Regions from separate parts of the Noviherbaspirillum album genome, predicted to be linked through region 2. Evidence: predicted binding sites of a transcription regulator. Region 2 holds the regulator's gene; each other region holds the start of a gene.

Evidence for each region. Region 2 encodes FNR, which switches genes on or off when oxygen is low (the NO sensors DNR and NnrR bind a similar motif). Its sites were predicted from a motif close to TTGATNNNNATCAA; they were not measured.
Region 1: the regulator FNR is predicted to act here: its motif matches at 2,501-2,514, upstream of RY831_RS25670 (hemerythrin domain-containing protein).
Region 3: the regulator FNR is predicted to act here: its motif matches at 2,805-2,818, upstream of RY831_RS31490 (hemerythrin domain-containing protein).

The regions. Positions count from the first base shown of each region.
Region 1 covers NZ_JAWIIV010000032.1:22,372-29,558, forward strand. The annotation lists gene RY831_RS25665 (Hsp70 family protein) at 1-2,403, shown strand, start outside; gene RY831_RS25670 (hemerythrin domain-containing protein) at 2,630-3,226, shown strand; gene RY831_RS25675 (hypothetical protein) at 3,578-3,784, shown strand; gene RY831_RS25680 (DUF4214 domain-containing protein) at 3,820-5,388, opposite strand; gene RY831_RS25685 (FAD-dependent monooxygenase) at 5,666-7,187, opposite strand, start outside.
Region 2 covers NZ_JAWIIV010000006.1:78,970-86,156, reverse strand. The annotation lists gene ccoP (cytochrome-c oxidase, cbb3-type subunit III) at 1-5, shown strand, start outside; gene ccoG (cytochrome c oxidase accessory protein CcoG) at 103-1,497, shown strand; gene RY831_RS09325 (FixH family protein) at 1,544-2,080, shown strand; gene RY831_RS09320 (hypothetical protein) at 2,325-2,570, shown strand; gene fnr (fumarate/nitrate reduction transcriptional regulator Fnr) at 2,598-3,359, opposite strand; gene RY831_RS09310 (hypothetical protein) at 3,820-4,197, shown strand; gene RY831_RS09305 (hypothetical protein) at 4,323-4,799, opposite strand; gene RY831_RS09300 (alpha-ketoacid dehydrogenase subunit beta) at 4,838-5,845, opposite strand; gene RY831_RS09295 (thiamine pyrophosphate-dependent dehydrogenase E1 component subunit alpha) at 5,856-6,833, opposite strand; gene RY831_RS09290 (GAF domain-containing protein) at 6,978-7,187, opposite strand, start outside.
Region 3 covers NZ_JAWIIV010000065.1:4,333-11,519, reverse strand. The annotation lists gene napA (nitrate reductase catalytic subunit NapA) at 1-1,734, opposite strand, end outside; gene RY831_RS31500 (chaperone NapD) at 1,735-2,004, opposite strand; gene RY831_RS31495 (periplasmic nitrate reductase, NapE protein) at 2,051-2,209, opposite strand; gene RY831_RS31490 (hemerythrin domain-containing protein) at 2,297-2,752, opposite strand; gene ccmA (cytochrome c biogenesis heme-transporting ATPase CcmA) at 3,090-3,713, shown strand; gene ccmB (heme exporter protein CcmB) at 3,722-4,381, shown strand; gene ccmC (heme ABC transporter permease CcmC) at 4,590-5,312, shown strand; gene ccmD (heme exporter protein CcmD) at 5,309-5,497, shown strand; gene ccmE (cytochrome c maturation protein CcmE) at 5,487-5,954, shown strand; gene RY831_RS31460 (heme lyase CcmF/NrfE family subunit) at 5,951-7,187, shown strand, end outside.

The DNA.
Region 1 (7,187 bases), on a different contig from region 2:
ACCGTCCGCGCCGCGGCCCAGGCCGGCCTGGCGACATTGCGCCTGCTGGAGGAACCGCAGGCTGCCTTCTACGACTGGGTATTCCGCCATCGCGCCAATCTTGCGGCCGAACTGGCGCAGACCCGCCTGGTGCTGGTGTGCGATGTCGGCGGCGGCACCACCGACCTCAGCCTGATCAAGGTGGAGCTGCAGGATGGCCTACCGCAGCTGACGCGCATCGGTGTCGGCAAGCACCTGATGCTGGGCGGCGACAACATGGACCTGGTGCTCGCGCACGTGGCCGAAAGCCGCATGCAGGGCAACAGCCGGGAGGGCGGCCAGGGCGGCCAGCGCCGCCTGTCGGCGACCGAGCTGTCGCAATTGCTGGAACGCTGCCGCAGCGCCAAGGAGCAGCTGCTCGCATCCGACGCACCGGAGAAGGTCGCGGTCACGCTGCTCGGCGCCGGCTCGCGCCTGATCGGCGGGTCCCGCAGCATCGAACTGACGCGCGACGAAGCGCTGCGCATCGTGGTCGACGGCTTTTTCCCGCTGGTGGAGGCCGACGAACCGGTGCAGCAGCGCCGCAGCGGCATCGTCGAGTTCGGTCTGCCGTATGCGAGCGATCCCGCGGTCACCCGCCATCTCGCGGCCTTTCTTGCCCAGTTTGCCGGCCCATCCCGCGAAGCGCTGGGCATGACAGACGATGGCCATGCGGATGTTGACGCCGGTGCCCCGGCCATTCCCGATACCCTGCTGCTCAATGGTGGGGTATTCCGGGCGCCGGCCCTCGCATCGCGGCTGCGGGATGCGCTCGGCCGCTGGCGCGGACAAGCCCTGCATCTGCTGCACAACGACAACCCGGATGTCGCGGTCGCGCGCGGCGCGGTCGCCTTCGCATTGGCGCGGGAAGGTCTCGCGCCCCGCATCGGCGGCGGCTCGCCGCGCTCCTATTTCCTGATGCTGGACGAGCGCAGCAGGGAAGCGTCCGTGCAGGCAAAAAACGATACCCTGCGCGCGGTCTGCGTCCTGCCCAAGGGCAGCGAGCAGGGACGCGAGCTGCTGCTGGAAGACCGCGTCTTCGCGCTGCGCCTCGGCCGGCCGGTACGCTTTCACCTGATGTCCTCGACGGTGGACCGCGGCAACCGCGCGCCGCTGCCCGGCGAGCTGGTCGAACTTGCGCCGGGCGATCTCGTGCCCCTGCCCCCGATCGCCACCGTGCTGCCGGCGGAGTCGGGGGCGGGGGCTGGTGCGAAGGCGGAGGTGCCGGTAAGGCTCGCCACCGCGCTGACCGAAGTGGGCACGCTGGAGATGCACTGCGTGAGCACGGAAGATGCGGAGCGGCGCTGGCTGCTGGAATTTCAGCTGCGGGAAGTAGAAGACCGGCAGGATCGCGCTGCAGGAGATGCGCAGCACGCCGGGTCCGGCCCGGAGGCCGGTGCCGATGCGCTGCCGGCCCGCATCGGCGAGGCGCTGGAAAGAATCGACCGCATCTTCGGCAGCCGCTCGCAGAAACTGCCGCCGAAGGAAGTCAGGCAATTGCGCGCCCAGCTGGAAAAGCTGATCGGCGGCCGCGAGCAGTGGAGCACCCCGGTGCTGCGCAAGCTGTTCGATGCGCTGCTGCAGCGCGCCCGCGCACGCCGCCGCTCCGCCGACCATGAACGCGTCTGGCTCAATCTGGCCGGCTACTGCCTGCGGCCCGGCTTCGGCTATCCGCTCGACGACTGGCGCATCGATCAGCTGTGGGCCATGTTCGACACCGGCATCCAGTATGTGAAGGAGAGCCAGGTCGCCACCGAATGGTGGACGCTGTGGCGTCGCGTCGCGGGTGGTCTCGACACCACAAGGCAGCTTCGCCTGCTCGACGATTTCGCCTTCAATGTGCAGGACGATGAAGCCGCATTGCGCGACCGGCCTCCCCATCTCGTTGCCGGCGGCTACGACGACATGCTCCGCCTGGCCGGCTCGCTGGAACGAATCCCCGCGAGCTACAAGACCGAGATCGGCGACTGGCTGCTCGGCCTGCTGGATAAATCGATGCCCTTGCAGCGCAATGCCACGCCGCCCTCGGACAGCCTTATCCTGTGGACGCTTGCCCGCATCGGAGCGCGCCGCCCCTTCCAAGGCGCTGCGCATGAGGTGGTGGCGCCGGACATTGCCGCGCCGTGGCTGGAACGGCTGCTGGCGCTGGACTGGAAACGCGTCGATGGCGCGGCGCTGGCTGCCGCCCATATCGCGCGCTCCACCGGGGACCGCGTGCGCGACGTGCCGGCCGACCTGCGCGGGCGCGTCGTGCAGCGCCTGAAGTCGTCCGGCGCATCGCCGTCCTGGGCCGACATGGTGGAACAGACGGTGGACCTCGATGAAGTCAGCCAGCGCGGCTTCCTCGGCGATTCGCTGCCGCCGGGATTGAAGCTGATCGCCTGAACGTGATTGCCTGACTGCCTGAGCGGCGCGCGTCCGGCGGACCGGGCAAGCCAAGCAAGCCCGCGCTGCCGGCGCCCATGCCGCGATCCGGAAAAATTTGATTGAGGTCAAGGAATTGAAGGGACCGGCCAAATAGCATCCGCCTACCGTGCCGTTTCCGCAGCCTTGACTTGAACCCTGCCGGGCGGCGCATCCGTTTCCCTTATTCAGAACAGGCAGATCAATCATGCGTTTGCGCTCATCCCATGCGGCAGTCAATATCATCCAGCACGACCACGATGTACTGAGTGCCGTCCTGCAGGGCATGCTTCAGATTATCCGCGCCATCAGCGACGGCGGAAAGAAGCCCGACCTGAAGGTGCTGCGGGCGATGCTTCTCTATATCCACGACTATCCCGAGCGCGTGCACCATCCGAAGGAAGACCGCTTCCTGTTCCCGATGATTCGCAAGCGCACCGGCGAAGCGGACGAAGCCATCATCGAGCTCGAGGCGCAGCATGCGCTCGGCGACCGACTGGTGCTTGACCTGGAACATGCGCTGAACCGCTACGAACTGGAGGGGGCCGCCGCGTTCGAGCCGTTTGCGCTGATGGCCGGACAATACGCCGATTTCTACAAGGCGCACATGCGTCTGGAAGAACAGAAGATTCTCGCCATCGCCCTGGAGGTATTGAGCGAGGACGACTGGCGCGAGCTCGATGCCGCTTTCAGCGAAGAAAAAAATCCGCTTGAGGGAAGCCGGGCTGACACGACCATGCAGCAGCTTTTCTCGATGATCGTGAATCTTGCGCCGCCGCCGGTCGGCGTCGGTCCGGAAATGTGAGTTCAATGCCGGCCGCGCCTCGAACGGTTTCGCCTTGACCGGCTTAGTCGAGGCCGAGGCGGATTGTTTCTGGGACAAGGCGCGGCGGCGCGACATGGCGGGCCATGGCAAGGAGGCGCAACGCCGTACCAGAAGCAATCCGCCCGGGATCGGCAAGCAGGTCATGGCGAAACCGCTCTCGCGGCATAGATAGAGCGTTTTCGCCCTGATTCGCTCTCTTGATTCGGCCCGGAAAATGGTTCATTTTCCGGGCCGAATCCATAAACCGCCGACCTTCCTTTGCTTGCTCTCAATGTTTCACGTATAGCCGGGAGTAAAGTTTGACTCAGGGACACCTATGGAGGGCCTGTCATGAGCGATCTGGAAGAAAATCTATCTGTCGTTGTGCTGTGGATTCGTTGTACCTTCATTGTGCTCTGCATCTATGGCGGGGCCATGCTGCTTGCGGGCTGCCAGATGCTCAAGCAATGGCTGTCGCGGGAATCGCCTGCCGACGGTGTGCGCGAGGCGCCGCCGGCGACCGCGGCGACACCGGGGAAACTTCCCGGCAGCGCCTGACCGCTGCGCAGGCAAGTTACCCTGGCGGAACCGCTCTATGCGTACTGGATATAGTCGACGCCGTTCTGCAGCGAGCCGACAAGCTGGGCAACGTGCTCGGGGCTCTCGCTGAACGCGGCGAGCATCGCATGGCGGCTGATGGTGCCGCGCTCCAACTGGTCGGTCCAGTATGCGAAGCCGGCGGCATCCGGCGCACGATTCAGGGCGTTTGAATACAGCGCTCCGACGAAGTCGGCATTATCCAGATTCGTGCCGTATTTCTGCTGAAACTCCGCCGATGCAATGAAGCTCCGGGCAGCCTCCTCCAGGCTCAGGCCCGCATCGCGCTGGGCGATCCAGTAACCCAGTCCCGCATCGTCGGGCTTTCTGCCGAAGGCTGCTTCGTACAGCCGATAGACTGACTCACCGATATCATCGAAGGCCACGCTCCTGTCGGCGAACGAGAGACGCTCGATATTGGTCAGGCTGTCGGTGCCTTCGTTGCTTTCGCTCCCGGCGTTTGCTGCGACGTTCAAGGCCGGACCGGTGGCTGCGCGTGCAATCGTGTAGTTGTCCCTGGCCGATGCATACAACGCGGTATCGGTTCCGCCCGCACCGTCGATCGCATCGTTCCCGCCGCCGCCGCGCAGCACATTGTTTCCCTGCGAGCCGACCAGCGTGTCGGTGAAACCGGAGCCGGCGAGATTCTCGATGTCGCCCATCAGCCAGTACAGCGTGGTGGGCGTGGATGCGTTCTTTTCGCTTTCGAGGTAGGCCATGCCGGTCTTGGTATCGACCAGCGTGGACAGCTGCATGTCGGGGAGGCTGACGGACCAGCCTCCGCTGGCGCCGCTCAGATCGACCGTGTCGGTGCCGCCCGCGTCCCAGATGGTGGAATAGAAATTATTGACCGGAAGGGTGTAACTGCTGTCGCCCGCATTCGTGCTCATGTTCTTGCCGTATAAATGCTGCAGGGCAAGAACATCCAGCGGCATCGGCGTGGCGGGGTCATAGCTGCCCAGGTCGAAACCGAATTCATCTTCGTAGGACATGACGGAAAACCAGTCGTTGTCCAATTCGCTCAGGCCCAATTGGGAAAAGGTCGGCCGCCCGGTGCCCCCGCTGTCGTGGGGATGCTTGAGCCCGAGAGCATGGCCGATCTCATGAAGGAACAGGAAGTATCCGGCCGATCCCGGCGCGTAGCTGGCAAGGGAGTTGGCCTCGCTGCGGGCATTGAGAAAGACATCTCCCGGGCCGCCTTCATAGGCAGCGTTGTAGGCGGCATCCGGAAAGAACGCGAGTGCCCACATGGAGTTGCTGGGGAATAATCCGGTCGATGCGCTCAGACTGATGGTGATATCGGAGTGCGGTGCCGCCTCCACCGGGTTCGCATACGCACCGGCATAGTCAAACCGCACATTGGCATACGATCCCAGGCTGCCGAAGATCAGGCTCATCTGGTCGGCCACGGCCTGCGGATTGCTCCAGTATTCCCCGTCCAGTCCGCCGGCAACCGCCCAGCGCAGGGTACGGCTGGAGTCGAGTTGCCAGGAATAGCCGTGGGTGGTGGCATCGATGGCCGTGTCGCCGGTCAGGGGAAAGGGTGCTGTCGAAGGAGTCGCCATGTTTTCCTGCATTGGAAATGAAAGAGGGTCTTTGAAAGGCAGTGTGCCTTAACGAGTACGACCGTTCGGGCACGACCGTTCGAAGACAGCAGGAAACTACGACAGTTCCGGCGCGACACACAACATTGTGGAAATCGGCGGAATACATGCTTGCGCGAAACACTGTGACCTTGACATCTCTATCTCGCCGGCAGTATTCAAGACGGCCCAGTATTTACTACCGGAAAGACCGTCGAGCAAGCTGGCATTGTTGGAAGCCGCGTGAGACCGGCTTCCATCAATTACCGGCAGGCAGTGCGGCACTGTCACCGGTAGACTCCGCGTCGCCGCCCTTTCTCAATTGCACCGGGCCGGTCAAGTAGTCATCAAGCGCGGCGGCATCCAGCATGCTTCCCGCCAGTCCCACGTGCCCGTCGGGACGGAGCAGGAAGAACGAAGGCCGCGGAATGCCGGCGCGGGAGAGTGCCCGGTCATTGACTGGATCGGCCGGTATCACGTGGGTCGTCATCAGTCCGCCAGCCTCCGCCGCATGCTTGCGTGCAGAGGCAGGGGCAGGCTGGCCGAACAGCATCAGGTTGAAGCGGGTATCGTCGAGTTTCGCGAACAGGTCTTCGACGGGACCGCCAGCAATCAGCCTCAACTGCAGCCAGGGAAAACGATCGCCCGCGCGCGGGGCTTCATCGGGCAAACGGGCCTGCATTCTCGACAGCGGACTGTTGCGATAACGGATACCGGTTTGCGAAATCGTGCGAAATGCCAGCCTGCGGGTACGCTCCCGCCGCATTGCCATGGCGATCACCCTCTGGACGATCCGCGTGCGAAACGCTTCGGCAAACCAGCTTTCCGAAATGAGGAAGCCAAATGCCTGGTCGGTGGTCCTGAGCAAGCGATCGGCCACCGGGACGCGCTCGATTTCGTAGGAACCGAGCAAATCTTCGCCCGCATTCCCGGATTGCACGAGCGCGAGCTTCCATGCGAGGTTGTAGGCATCCTGCAAGCCGGTGTTCATGCCTTGAGCGCCGACCGGACTATGGATGTGGGCGGCGTCGCCGAGCAGGAAACAGCGGCGATCGCGGAAACGGGCCGCGCGCCGGTGATGCACCTGATAGGTGGAAAACCAGTTGCAGTCCTGGAAAGCCAGGTGCGGCCCCGCTCCTGAAACGCCTGTATCTGTGCCTGTATCTGTGCCTGTAGCTGCGCCTGGATCCGCGCCGCCCACTTCGCGGCACACGAAGGGAGCGACGGCATCGAAAGTCAGTCCTTCGACCGAGCGCAGTTCAGCCGGGAGAATGCCGACGACCCGCCAGTGATCCTTCCCCGGCAACGGAAAAAACAAGTGAAATCCGCCGCGCCAGAGATAAATGTTCAACTCATCCGGCGCCATGGAACCTGTCGCCCGCGTATCGGCCACATAAAATACATGCGGGTACGGCGCGCCGGAAAATGGAATGCCGCACGCTTCACGTACCGTGCTGCGGGCGCCGTCGCAGCCGGCAACCCATCTGGCGGTGATCTCCTCGACGGAGCCGTCCTGGCGCGCTATTTTGGCGGTGACCGCGTCGGGCGCCTGTACCAGATCGACCAGTCTGCTGTTCCACTGCACATGCACGTCCTGTTCGCCGAGCGCATCGCCGAGCAGCGCTTCGTTGACGTCCTGTCCCAGGATCAGCAGGAAAGGATAGGGGCTCAGGTCCGCGCCGATATCCCCCAGCGGCACCCGCGCGACGCGTTTCCCTCCCGACCACAAGGTGGCGCCGGCGGCACGCCGGCCCAGTTCGACGGCACGTTCCGCAATGCCG
Region 2 (7,187 bases):
AATGAAGCCGGGACCGGAGCGCAGGCTCCGGCCTAACCGGGAGTTTTCAAGTTGTTGAAATGCTGAGTCGTTGAATCGTTGAAAAGTCAAAGAGTTGAAACCATGGGCGAACCTGCAGTGAAGGTTTCGGTAATCAGGATGTACGAAGCCCGCCAGGAGATCTATCCTCGCGAAATCAAGGGCACGTATGCCAACTTGCGCTGGCTGTGCGTTTTCCTGACCCAGCTGGTGTTCTACGGCTTGCCCTGGATGTCATGGAATGGCAGGCAGGCGGTGCTGTTCGATCTGGCCGCCCGCAAGTTTTACCTGTTCGGCATCGTGCTGTGGCCGCAGGACTTCATCTACCTCGCGCTGCTGCTGATCGTCTGCGCCTACTCGCTATTCCTGTTCACGGCGGTCGCCGGACGGGTGTGGTGCGGCTACTCCTGCCCGCAGACGGTCTACACCGAGATCTTCATGTGGATAGAGCGCAAGATCGAAGGCAGCCGCAGTGCGCGCATGCGCCTCGACAAGCAGCCCTGGAGCGCTGAAAAAGTCGCGCGCAAATCGGCCAAGCACCTTGCCTGGGGGTTGGTTGCGCTGTGGACCGGCTTCACCTTCGTCAGCTATTTCACCCCGGCGCACACCTTGGGCAGCGAAGTCCTGACGATGACGCTGGGCCCCTGGGAAAGCTTCTGGATCCTGTTCTACGGTTTCGCCACCTATGGCAACGCCGGCTGGATGCGCGAACAGGTCTGCAAGTACATGTGCCCGTATGCTCGCTTCCAGAGCTCGATGTTCGATCGCGACACGCTGATCGTCACCTATGACCAGAAGCGCGGCGAACCGCGCGGCGCGCGCGGGCGGCATGTGAACAAGGCGGCGCTCGGCGACTGCATCGACTGCTCGATGTGCGTGCAGGTTTGTCCGACCGGCATCGATATCCGCAATGGCCTGCAGTCGGATTGCATCGGCTGCGCCGCCTGCGTCGACGCCTGCAACATGGTGATGGACAAAACCGGCGCGCCGCGCGGACTGATCCGCTATGCGACCGAGAACGCGATGGAGAAGGGCCTGGGCAGCGCGGACATCCGCAAGCGAGTCCTGCGCCCGCGCGTGCTGATCTACAGTGCGATCCTGATGCTGATCGTCGGGATGTCGTTCGCATCGCTGATCGGGCGCGACCTGGTCAAGCTGGACGTGATTCGCGACCGCGGCTCGATGGGCCGCGAAGTGGAGGACGGCATGATCGAAAACGTCTACCGCCTGCAGATCATGAATACCGACGAACGGCCGCACCGTTACCGGATTTCGGTCAAGGGCATCGACAGCATCGCGCTGGCGACGGAAGACGAAGTCTTGCTCGAGCCTACCGCTTCCCGCGCCGTGCCGGTCCGGGTGCGCATCGCCCACGGCAAGGGTGAAAAGGGATCGAACAAGATCTGGTTCGAACTGAAGGCGGAAGACGATGAACGGCTGCGGGTCGAGGAACAAGCGGTTTTCATCGTGCCCCGTTAAATACGAACCGGCCAACGCAATCAACGAATCAATGAAGGAGTGCATCATGCAATCGACAAATTCTCGCCGCGCCGCATCCAAGGTGTCCTCGGCACCTTGGTACGCCCATCGCTGGCCGTGGCTGCTGATGCTCGGCCCGATCATCGTGGTGATCGCCGGCATCCATACCACCTGGATTGCATTCACCCGGCAGGATGCGCTGGTGGTGGACGACTATTACAAGCAAGGCAAGGCCATCAACCAGGACTTGAGCCGGGACCGGGTCGCCGCCAGCATGAAGCTGCGGGCCTCGATCCGCTATGACGCTTCCTCGGGCCGGCTGCTCGGAAACGTGCGCAGCCTCGGCCAGCCCGTCGGAAGCTCGCTGACCATCAAGCTGGTGCATTCGACCCAGCCCCAGAAAGACGTTGTGCTGCAGGTGCAGCCGGATGCGGAAGGCAGCTTCGCCGTTGCGCTGCCGATGCTTGACCGCGCACGCTGGCAGGTATCGATGGAAGGTGCGGGCCGCAACTGGCGACTGCACGACGTCTGGGACTGGCCGGTGCAGCGCTCGGTCGAGCTGAGCGCCGACCGGACGGATTGATCATTCGGAAGTAGCGGGGCGAAATCTGGCGCCACCTCGCATAGCTGGCATAGCTGGCGGTGCCGGGAGGGGCAAGGAGTGCTGGAAGGCAGGCATGGGGCCATTCCCGATTTTGCGAGCGGTTTTCACGTGAATTCCCGTATTCGGGAATTCACGTATCACGCAAGGCTGCCAGAGCGAATCCGCTTTAATGGAAAACAATGCCTGTCCGTCGTTCATGGACAGGCAAGATGAGGAGGTGACAATGGCAAGACTGATCATGGCAGTCCTGTGGCCGTCGTTTCTGGTCGCTATTGTGGCCGAAGGTTTTTTCTTTTCACTATTCGACCCCCGCGACATCGCGATCGGCGGCGCGCATGTCGAATTGAATCCGCTCGGCGTCTACAGCCTGGGATTCTTCTGTTTCTGGGGATTCTGCAGCCTGGCAAGCATGCTGACTTGCTATCTGCTCAACGTGCCCGACGATAAAGGGCGGCGCGTTCCGCTGTAACCGTCCGGAAGGAGCCGGCGGCGCGTTTCAGGCGCAGGTCTGGGTGCCTGCGGCGACCGCCTTGAGCGTTACCGGTTCGAGCAATTCGAGGTCGCGGTTGCTGACCTTGATCCAGCCGCGCTTCTTGAATTTCGAGAGCAGGCGGCTGATGCTTTCAATCGTCAGCCCCAGGTAGTTGCCAATTTCCTCACGCGTCATGCGCAGCTGGAAGCTGGTCGAGGAGTAGCCCCGGATCGAATAGCGAGACGACAGGTTGGTCAGGAAAGCGGCGAAGCGCTGTTCGGCGCGCATGTTGCCAAGCAGGAGCATGACACTTTGCTCGCGCGTGATTTCCTGGCTCATCATCCGGTGGAAGTGGTGCAGCAGCTGCGGCATTTCCCCGAACAGGCCTTCCAGCCGCGAAAACGGGATTTCGCAAACCTCGCTGTCTTCCAGCGCGATCGCGTCGCAGTGATGACGTTCCGTGCTGATCGCATCCATGCCGAGCAGTTCGCCAGCCATCTGGAAGCCGGTCACCTGCTGGTCGCCGCTTGGGTTGACCTGGTGCGTCTTGAAGTGACCGAGACGGATCGCATACAGATTGGTGAACGGATCGCCGACGCGGTACAGGTGGCTGTCACGGGCGATCTTGCGGCGGCGGCCTATGATCTGGTCGAGACGGTCCATATCCTTTTCCTCGAGGCCCATCGGCAGGCAGATCTGATGCATGCTGCAAGCGGAGCAGCGTGCGCTGATTTCACGCGAACGGGATGTGGCGGGCTGGCGGACGAGGGCTTGTGCTTGTGTCATGACGGCGTTTCCTTGGAGTCTGGCAGCGGCATCGGATTTTCATCGCGGCTGCCGGTCGGTTTTGCAGTCATGTAGCAAGGGGTGTGCCAACGCTCGCGTCAACTGAAAAATATTAAAGCATTCCTCGCGCCGCAGGAGGGTTTGCCAGCGTTTGCCGGCGTTTGCCTATCCTTGGCGCTTCCGGCAGTCGCCTGGCCAACTCCTCATGTATTCCCGGTTGCGGGAATGATCTGTGCGAGCCCGGATGCTTCTTTCGCTGCTCCGTAAAATAAATCCGAACTGGAACGATCGGCAAAACACTTACTAGTGTGGCGCGCATGAACACCTTGTTATTCGCAGACGGGATGCTGGCTCCGGATCGGGTTCCAAATCCTGGATGAACCGAACTGACAAGGTGGTTCGGCATAACACCTATTAGCAGCAGACGTTGATCAATCCGAATTAATCAAGGAGAAAAGAAATGGCTTTACCAGTGCTCGGACTCGCAGGGATTACACGCGCGGGATTGGCCGCCGCTCCACAGGCAAGCGCCTTCGTGAAAAAGAATGGCGGAGAAATTGCGGACCTTACGGCCAACTTCTTCAAGAAAGATCACAACAAGGACAACCTCACCGGGAAAAACGGGGATAAGGGTTTGGTCAATGGTTTCAAAGACCTGATGAAGGACTTGGGACAGGGTAAGACGGATGCGCTTCTTAATATTCTGAAAAACGGCATGGGAATGGAGGACGAGGCGTTCAGCGCCTTTTCCAAACTATTCAAACAGGGCAATTTTTCAGGTATTCCCGCCAACGAGCTGTTCTCGGCGGGCAATTTCCTTTACAACATGGTTTCGTAGGCCCGCTCGCCGGCCTGTCGTTACAGGCCGTTTTTCGGGTCTTGGTTGCAGGCCATTGGCAGTCATGTGCGCGCATGACTTTCCGCGAAGAGTAGCCAATGCCGAACGCCAGGCGTGTCAGCTGATCAGCGAGCCTTCAGATTGAGGAAAAGGTTCGCTGCGAAAACCAGGATGCCGAGCGCAGCCACGATCTCCGATGCGGCCAGCACCGGCACCAGGGCCGCCGTCCCGGTGACGACCATGCCTAGGGCAACCGCCATGACAGGCAGCGAGAGATTGGCGAGCCAGAAATGCAGTCGCGCCAGCTTGCTCTGGCCTGCGGCCGGGAACACGCTGTAGATCAGCCCGGCCAGGGCCATGGTCGCCCAGCCGAGCAGGTTGACGTGCGCATGGACGGGCCGCATCGTGAAGTCGCGGCTGGCGCCCATCATGATGCCCATGCCGACGCCGATGATCAGGTATACGACAGCCAGCTTGAGCCAGATGATGCCGACCGCCGAGAAGGGCGGCGCGCTGGCGCGATCGCCGCCGTTACCATCGTCGCCGCGCCTGGCGGAATCGATGCGGTCATTGGAGACAGTAAGGGACGCTGTGGTGTTCATGATGTTTCCTTCCGGGGTATTGGGAATGGTGGAGATATTCAGACTGTGAGTGCTGCCGAATCGGTCAGATGCAGGGGGCCGAGGCGGTCGCGCCCGGCCAGCCTGCGCGCGGCATCCGCAATGGCTCCCGGCTGCGGCAGGAAAGCCTGTTCCAGCGGATAGCTCGACGCTGCCGGAGCATCCGGACCGGTCAGGCGCACGATCGGCGCCTTGAGCGCATCGAAGGCCTGTTCCGAGACGATGGCGCTGATTTCGGCGCCGACGCCGCACATGCGGCTGGCTTCATGCACGACCAGCAGGCGGCCCGTCCTGCGCACCGAACGCAGGATGGCTTCCTCGTCCAGCGGCTTGAGGCTGCGCAGGTCGATCACTTCCGCCGAGATGCCCTCTGCCGCCAGTGCCTCTGCTGCCTGGAGGCAGCTGCCGACCATCTTGGCATAGGACACGATGGTGACATCGCTGCCTACGCGCGCGACGGCGGCCTTGCCCAGGGGGATGACATGCTCGTTCTCCGGCACATCGCCCGGCACGTAGCCGAGCGCGAGGTCGATGAAGAACAATACCGGATTGTCGTCACGGATCGCCGCCTTGAGCAGTCCCTTGAAATCGGCGGCATTGGACGGCATCACCACTTTCAGGCCCGGGCTGTGAACGAACCAGGCTTCGAGGTTGTGGTTATGCTGCGCGCCGACGGTCCAGCCGGCGCCGGTCATGGCCATCACCACCATCGGGAATTCGAACTGGCCGCCGGAGAGGTAGCGCAGCTTGCCGGCGCTGTTGACGATTTCATCCATCGCAAAGCAGAGGAAGGGCGCGAACAGCAGGTCGACCACGGGGCGCAGGCCGGTGGCGGCCGCGCCTGCCGCGGTGCCGGCAATAATGCCTTCGGCCAGCGGCGTATTGCGCACCCGTTTTGCACCGAATTCATTCACCAGCTCAGGCCGCTTGGTGGCGACGCCTTCGCCGAACATCAGCACGCGCGGATCGCGCCGCATTTCCTCGGCCAGCGCCTGGCCGATCGCTTCATTGACGGTCATCTTGTTCATGCTGGACTCCTCAGGCGTAGACATCGGTGGCGAGTTCGGAGATGGCGGGGAAGGGCGACTCCGCGGCGAAGCGCGCGGCCTGCTCGATCCGCTCGCGCACGCGCTCCTCGATCACCGCGATATCGGCGGTGCTCAGCTCGCCGCGCGCGGCCAGGCGCTGCCGCATCAGCGCGACCGGGTCCTTCGCGCGCCAGCGCGCGAGTTCATCCTGGTCGACATAGGCCTGGTCGTCCGGTTCGAAGTGGCCGCGCAGGCGATAGGTATAGGTTTCCAGCAGATAAGGCCGGCCGGTTTCGCGGATGCAAGCAACCGCTTCGACGGCCGCCGCGTGCACGGCTTCGACATCGTTGCCGTCAACGGTGCGGCTTTGCATGTCGTAGCTTTTCGCCCAGTCGCTCACATGGTCGCCGCTCATGGTTTCCTTGCGGTGCACATAGGCTTGCCACTGGTTGTTTTCGCAGACGTAGAGGATGGGCAGCTTCCACACCGATGCCAGGTTGAGCGATTCATGGAAGATGCCTTCGCAGGCGGCGCCGTCGCCGAAGAAGCAGGCAACGATGCCGGGTTCGTCCAGCATGGTTTTCGAGAGCGCGACGCCGGTGGCCAGCGAGAGTTCGCCGCCGACGATGGTGGATGTCAGCAGCACGCCGAGTTCCTTCGCCGAGATATGCAGGGAGCCGCTCTTGCCCTTGCAGTAGCCGGTGCTGCGGCCCATGACTTCGGCCAGCAGGCGGCCGGCGTCCGCGCCGCGGGCGAGCAGATGGCCGGCGCTGCGGTGGTTGGTCAGGATGCAGTCGTCGCCGTCAAGCGCGGCGACCACGCCGACCGCGGAAGCTTCCTGGCCGACGGAGGTGCAGGTGCCGGCGGCGGCGCCCGATGCCTGAATCTCTGCGGTCTTTTCTTCATAGGCGCGGATCAGCATCATGCATTCGAGCATGGATGCCGGGCTGCGACCGCCTGTGCTGCTGCTGGCTGAAATCTGAGTCATGTTCGTCCTTCCCGGGTTGATCGGAATGGGGACGAAGTCTACTGCAGCACGACGGGTGGAAACCGCCGTCCGCATGGGCTTAAGGTTTTTTTAAGATTGTTTGAATGAAGTTTTAAGAATCGGCTGGCGGAAGAGTAAGGAAGTCTATTCCTGCAGCAATGAAATCGGGCGATCCACGCGCAGCCGGAAGCGCCCGCGCCCGGTCTTTTCGATGCGCATGGCTGCATTGCGTTCGACCAGGCGCTTGCCCAGCAGCAGCAGGCGGGCTTCAAGATTGTCGCTGACATCCGGCAGCCGAATCCGCGAATCAAGCCGCAGTTCGCGGTTGCTGAATTCGGTGCGACCCTTCTCCGC
Region 3 (7,187 bases), on a different contig from region 2:
CCAGACGTCTTCCATCTTGAAACGCTTGGAGAATTCGGCAAGCTGCCATAAATCGGATTTGGCTTCGCCGGGCGCATTGACAAGCTGATGCCAGAACTGCGTGCGCCGTTCGGCATTGCCGTAGGCGCCTTCCTTTTCCACCCACATCGCAGTTGGAAGAATCAGGTCGGCAGCCATGGTGGTCGCTGTCGGATAGACATCCGACACGACGATGAAGTTATTCGGATTGCGGTATCCCGGCAGCATCTCCTCCATCACGTTGGGGCCCGCCTGCATGTTGTTGTTGCACATGATCCAGTAGGCATTGAGCTTGCTGTCCTTGAGCATGCGGCTCTGCAGCACGGCATGGAAGCCCGGCTTTTCGGGAATTGTCCCCGCAGGGAGCTGCCAGATTTTTTCCGCCACTTCCCGGTGCTTCGGATTTGCCACCAGCATGTCTGCCGGCAGGCGATGCGAGAAGGTGCCGACTTCCCGCGCGGTGCCGCAGGCCGAAGGCTGCCCGGTCAATGAAAACGGGCTATTGCCAGGTGTGGATATTTTCCCGGCCAGGAGATGGATGTTGTACAGAAGATTGCTGCACCACGTCCCGCGGGTATGCTGGTTGAAGCCCATGGTGAAGAAGGACATGACCTTCACCTTGGGGTCGGCGTACAACTCAGCCAGGCGGATGAGACGTTCTTTGGTCACTCCGGTGAGCTTCGCCACCGAGTCAACGTCGTATGCGCTGACGAACTTCGCGAATTCCTCGAAATTGCTGGGTTTTCCGCCGCCGGCATCGGCTGCGTGAGTGGCTGCCTTCTGCAGCGGATGCTCCGGACGCAAGCCATAACCGATGTCGGTATTGCCCATCACGAAGCGGGTGTGCTTGTCGACGAATTCCCGGTTGACGCGGTTGGTCTTGATGATATGGTTGGCGATGAAATTGAGGATCGCCAGATCGGTCTGGGGCTGAAAGATAATGGATTGATCGGCGAGTTCGAAACTGCGGTGTTCATAGACCGACAGGACAGCGACCTTGACATGCGGGGCCGACAGCTTTCGGTCCGTAACGCGGGTCCACAGGATGGGATGCATCTCCGCCATGTTCGAGCCCCACAGCACGAACGCATCGGCGTTTTCAATATCGTCGTAACAGCCCATCGGCTCATCCATGCCGAAGGTGCGCATGAATCCGGCAACCGCGGACGCCATGCAGTGACGCGCGTTCGGATCGATATTATTCGACCGAAATCCTGCCTTGAAGAGTTTTGCAGCGGCGTAGCCTTCCCAAATTGTCCATTGCCCGGAGCCGAACATTCCGACGGCAGTCGGTCCCTTCTCTCGCAGCGTGCGCTTGAAGTGCTGGGCCATCGTGTCGAAGGCGGTATCCCAGGAGACAGGCGTGAATTCGCCGTTCTTGTCGTACCGGCCGTTCTTCATTCTCAGCAGAGGCTTGGTCAGGCGGTCCTGGCCGTACATGATCTTGGAGAGGAAATAGCCCTTGACGCAGTTAATGCCGCGATTGACTTCCGCGTTGATGTCGCCATGCGTGGCGACCACGCGCCCGTCCTTTACTCCAACGTTGACGCCGCAGCCGACGCCGCAGAAGCGGCAAGGCGCTTTCGACCAAGCCAGCTGTGTCTTGCTCGCATCGGTAACTACATTAGATGCCAAGCTCTCCAACGGGATGCCAACCGTGGTCGCTGTAGTCATTGCAGCGGTTTGCTTGATGAAATCACGGCGCGTCAGCTTCATTTATTCAATCTCCTCTTCGAATGCGGAAACGGGCTCGGCATGCTGATACACCATCGCCACATCAATCACGCCCGGTAAAACACGTATTGCATCCATATAATCCAATGTGCGCTTGGTACTCTCCGCTTCCAGCGTCACCACGATTTTTCCATCAGGCGCGACCACGAAGATCGTCGCGGCAGGGATCGCCCGGATGGAGGCGGCGACATTCTCTGCGTTCGCCGGATTGGAGAAAACCACTATTCCGGCAATATGAAGTTCAGGTTCCATGGCGTTGCCTGCGTAACGAAGTCAGTAAGAAGCGAAGCATGCCTGCTCAGCCAGAGGGAAGCGTTCCGGTGAAAAGCTGATACATCCAGACGAAGAATCCGTAGCCCGAAACGCCCAGAAAGGCCAGGACCGGCGCCGCAACCGCGGTAATGAGGAGGAAGGCCTGTATTTCCTCGGTCTTGGTCGGCGGAGACTGTTTATCCATATAGGTCAACCCTCAAGTCACGGCTGCAAGTGATTGCACCGATTATTAATATTGCACCGTCAAGAAGCAGCGTAGAGCAATGACTCTTCAACTTGGTTCCCTCTGCTGCGGCGCACATGAAGTCTTTCGCACGGCTTCATGAGTTTCGTTCTGCAGACGCCGTTGGACAGCCGGATACAGAATGTCTTCTTCCTTGACGCTGTGGTCTCTCATCAAAATCAAAAGGGATTCGGCATGCAAGTAAAATCCCTCTGCATTCTTGTCGTGGACAGCTTGAAGCATCCTAGTGAGCAAGGCTTTCAAGCGCACGTGATCCATTCGCAAATCATCCAGGAACCAGTCACATCCTTTTACTGACTGTCTTAGACAGGAGAAGAAGCTCGACTCTTCCTCTTCGATATGTCCAATGAACGACTCTGAAAAATGGGCACAGTATTGGGCCGCCAGATTCCAGTCTTTGTCTGCTACTGACTTGGACAAAGCTTCAAGATGGCGCTCGCACCGACCGTGATCACTCAGCAGCTTGTCAAACAGCGTTCCCATGGCTTTCTCCATTTATGCAATGCATTGTCGAGCAGGGAAGGGTGGAGAAACCTTGACTTGAGTCAAATTCATCAAGATGGTGCACGTTATTTAATGACGTCTGATCGATTGCACCAAATCGTCTTTTGCCAATCCCAATCGATAGCATGGCAAATGCGGCGCGTTCGGCCGGTAAAAGATGTGGTCTCGGAATAGGCAAACGTTCGGGATCGGCATCGGATCGGGAGCCGGGCATATGAAGCGGATTCAGTACTTCATGCGGTCAGTCCGTTGGTGATGGTTTTCAGTTTGCTGAAGACCCGGAGACGATGTGCTTTGTTATGAAAGGATGCGGATAGTGCTGGAGGCAATCAGGTTAGCGTGTACCCGCGGCGATAGTGCCCTGTTCACCTCTCTAAGTTTTCGCGTCGAGCAAGGATCGATTTTGCGCATAGCAGGTCCTAACGGGAGCGGGAAGACCTCGCTTCTTCGCCTGCTGTGCGGGTTGCGTCAGCCTGACGACGGCGACATCCGATGGCGTGGTGCGAGCATCTATTCATCGAGGGAAAATTATCACAGTGAGGTGACATATATCGGACATGCGAATGCATTGAAAGACGAGCTGCTCGTTGAAGAGAACCTGCGTTTCGCATTGCGTTTGAACGGAGGCAGCCCGACGGACGATACGATCCATCAGGCGCTGGAAAGCGCTGGCTTGGCTCACCTCGCCGGCATGCGGGTTCGTGCACTGTCGGTAGGACAACGCCGGCGTGTCGCATTGACTCGGCTTGCCCTGTCCCGTGCTCCGCTGTGGATTCTCGACGAACCCTTTGTTGCACTCGATCAATCGGCTGTGGCAGCGCTTGCGAAATATCTGGAGGACCACGTTGATGGCGGCGGATCGATTGTGTACACGTCGCATGAAGACGTGCCGCTCCGTGTTTCCCGGGCTGCTGAAGTGCATTTGGGATATGTTGGGTAAGCGTCGGCATGGTGAGGCTATTCTTCGTCGTTCTTCAACGGGATCTGCTTCTGGCGATGCGTCAGCTCTCCGACCTGTTCAGTGCGCTGGTGTTTTTTCTGATTGTTGTTTCGCTGTTTCCGCTGGCTTTGGGGACGGACAAGCAATTGCTGAGGGATCTTGCGCCCGCTATCGTCTGGGTGAGCGCGTTGCTGTCATCGACGCTCTCGATCGGACGCATTTTCGGGTCGGACCATAGCGACGGCAGCCTTGAACAGATGCTTCTGGCAAATGAGCCTCTGCCGGTCGCAGTGCTTGCCAAGGTGATTGCACACTGGAGCACAACCGGATTTCCGATCGTGTTGCTGGCGCCTTTGTCGGGACTGCTGTTCGACCTGGATACTCCGACGACTGTCGCATTGGTCATCGGTCTGCTGATCGGCACACCCATTTTCAGCGCAGTGGGGGCAATAGGCGCAGCGCTTACGCTTGGTGTAAAAGGGAACAGTATCCTCGCAACGATCGTATTGCTGCCTCTTTACGTACCGGTACTTATCTTCGGTGCCGGGGCAACGCATGCCGGCGCCAATGTGGCAGCTCATATGTTGCTGCTGGCAGCAGGGCTTTCAGCATCCCTGGCGCTGGGTCCCTGGGTAACGGCAGCGTCATTGAGAATCGCGATTGAATAGCAATGCATGGCGACGAAATGAAAGCGCATGAAGTGAATGGCGCACAAGAGACGCAGGACCCGAAGGCCGGAATTCATGTCCTGTCCGGATATCAAGAAAGATAACATTGTCGATGCGGTGCAACCCGATGAGAAGAGGAAATTCCATAGTGCAGGTCTCTGAACATAAGGTCCTCGAGGCAACGCAGCCGAGTGCGGTTTCATGGCGTATGTATGCATCGCCACAAAAATTTTATCCATTGGCGGGAAGGCTCATCCCTTTCTTTCTTGCACTTGCGGCTCTGCTCGCATTGGCAGGCTTTGTCGTCGGCTTTCTACTGGCCCCCACCGATTTTCAGCAGGGAGAAGCCTACCGCATCATTTTCGTTCATGTGCCGGCGGCATGGATGTCCATGCTGATCTATGTCGTGATGGCGGGATGGGCTGGAATCGGTCTCGTACTGGGAACGCGCCTGTCGTTCATGATGGCGACCGCGCTAGCTCCTACCGGCGCGATGTTTACGTTTCTTGCATTATGGACCGGAGCCCTATGGGGCAAGCCTACCTGGGGAACCTGGTGGGTGTGGGATGCCAGGCTCACTTCCGAACTGATCCTGCTCTTCCTGTACCTGGGTTTCATGGCCCTGCACAATGCCATCGACGATCCGCGCCGTGCCGACAAGGCCAGCGCCGTTCTCGCACTGGTCGGCGTATTCAACGTGCCTGTCATTTATTTTTCCGTGCAGTGGTGGAATACCTTGCACCAGGGAGCGAGCGTAAGCCTGACCAAGGCGCCGAGCATGGCTTTCGTCATGCTTGCCGGCATGCTGCTGATGGCAATGGCAGCATGGGCCTACACGATTGCTGTCGCGCTCAAGCGGGTCAGATGCATCATTGTGGAACGGGAACGCCATGCGCAGTGGATTCAAGATTATGTAAAGGCGGGTAAATGAACTGGGATTCGTTGAGCCATTTCATCGAGATGGGCGGGCACGGCCTGTATGTCTGGGGATCGGTGCTTGTCGCCGGCGGCGCAGTGATTGCCGAAGTCGTCTCCTTGCATTTCAGGCGGCAGGCCGGAGTGCGTCGTGTTGACCGGATGTCTCGCCATACAGGAAAGTTTGCGAATGAAAAGTAGAAACAAACGGCTGATATTGGTCACTTGCGCGCTTTCCTTGTTTGGTCTGGCCGGATGGCTGGTGTTGTCCGCATTTCAGCAGAACCTGGTTTTTTTCTACACGCCGACGCAGGTGATGGCTGGTGAAGCTGCAGCGGCACGCACATTCCGAGTTGGAGGCATGGTCGAGGCAGGCAGTGTGCAGCGCTTGCCTGACGGCCTCACGGTCCGTTTCGTGGTATCCGACCAGGTCCAGCGTATTCCTGTCGAATACAGGGGCATACTTCCCGATTTGTTCAGGGAGGAGAAGGGTGTGGTAGCCCAGGGTAAGCTGGCTCAAGACGGCACATTCCGAGCAGATGAAGTATTGGCCAAGCACGACGAGAATTACATGCCGCCCGAAGCGGCCTATGCCATGGAGAACGCGCGCAAGGCCAAGGAAAGCATGGCTAACCAGCAGGGGCCGGCAGACCGATGATTCCAGAACTCGGAAATTTTGCCGCGATGCTGGCGCTTTGCGTAGCCGTGGTTCAGGGCGCTCTTCCTCTGGCAGGCGCGGCGCGCGGTAATGCGCAGTGGATGGCCACTGCTCGTCCGGCCGCGGCGGCTCAGCTGTTTCTGATTGCATTCGCATTCGGCTGTCTTGTGCATGCATTCGTGAGCAATGACTTCTCCGTCATTTACGTTGCCGCCAACTCCAATACGCAACTGCCTCTGCATTATCGCGTGACCGCAACATGGGGCGGCCATGAAGGTTCGCTCCTGCTCTGGATCTTCATGCTTTCTCTCTGGTCTTTCAGCGTTGCGCGGTTCAGCCGCCAGCTCCCGCGTGAAATGACTGCGCGCGTGCTCGGTGTACTGGGATTGATCAGCACCGGCTTTCTCGCATTTTTATTATTCACATCCAATCCCTTCGATCGGCTGCTGCCTGCCGTATCCGAAGGCAAGGACTTGAACCCGCTGCTGCAGGATTTCGGCATGATCATCCATCCGCCGCTTCTCTACATGGGCTACGTGGGATTTTCCGTTGCCTTCGCATTCGGCATTGCCGCACTGCTCGGCGGCAAGCTCGATGCCGCATGGGCGCGGTGGTCGCGTCCGTGGACCACACTGGCCTGGATGTTCCTTACGCTCGGCATTTTCATGGGCAGCTTCTGGGCTTACTACGAACTCGGCTGGGGAGGCTGGTGGTTCTGGGATCCTGTGGAGAATGCTTCCTTCATGCCGTGGCTGGTCGGCACTGCACTGATTCATTCGCTGGCAGTAACTGAAAAACGCGGCACCTTCAAGAACTGGACGGTACTGCTTGCCATCATCGCGTTTTCCCTGTCCCTGCTCGGCACGTTTCTGGTTCGTTCCGGGGTACTGACCTCCGTCCATGCGTTCGCAACGGATCCGGAGCGCGGGATATTCATCCTCGCTTTTCTGGCGCTCGTCATCGGCGGGTCGCTGCTGCTGTATGCGATACGGGCACCGGAAATAGGAAACGGCGGAACATTTTCGCTGCTATCGCGCGAATCGGCGCTGCTGCTCAACAATATCTTCCTGCTGGTTGCCTCAGGCACTATTCTGCTTGGCACGCTGTACCCGCTCTTTCTTGATGCTTTGGGCCTGGGCAAGATTTCGGTCGGCCCGCCGTACTTCGAGGCAGTGTTCGTACCGCTCATGGTGCCGGTACTGATCGCGATGGCGGCCGGACCATTCCTCCGCT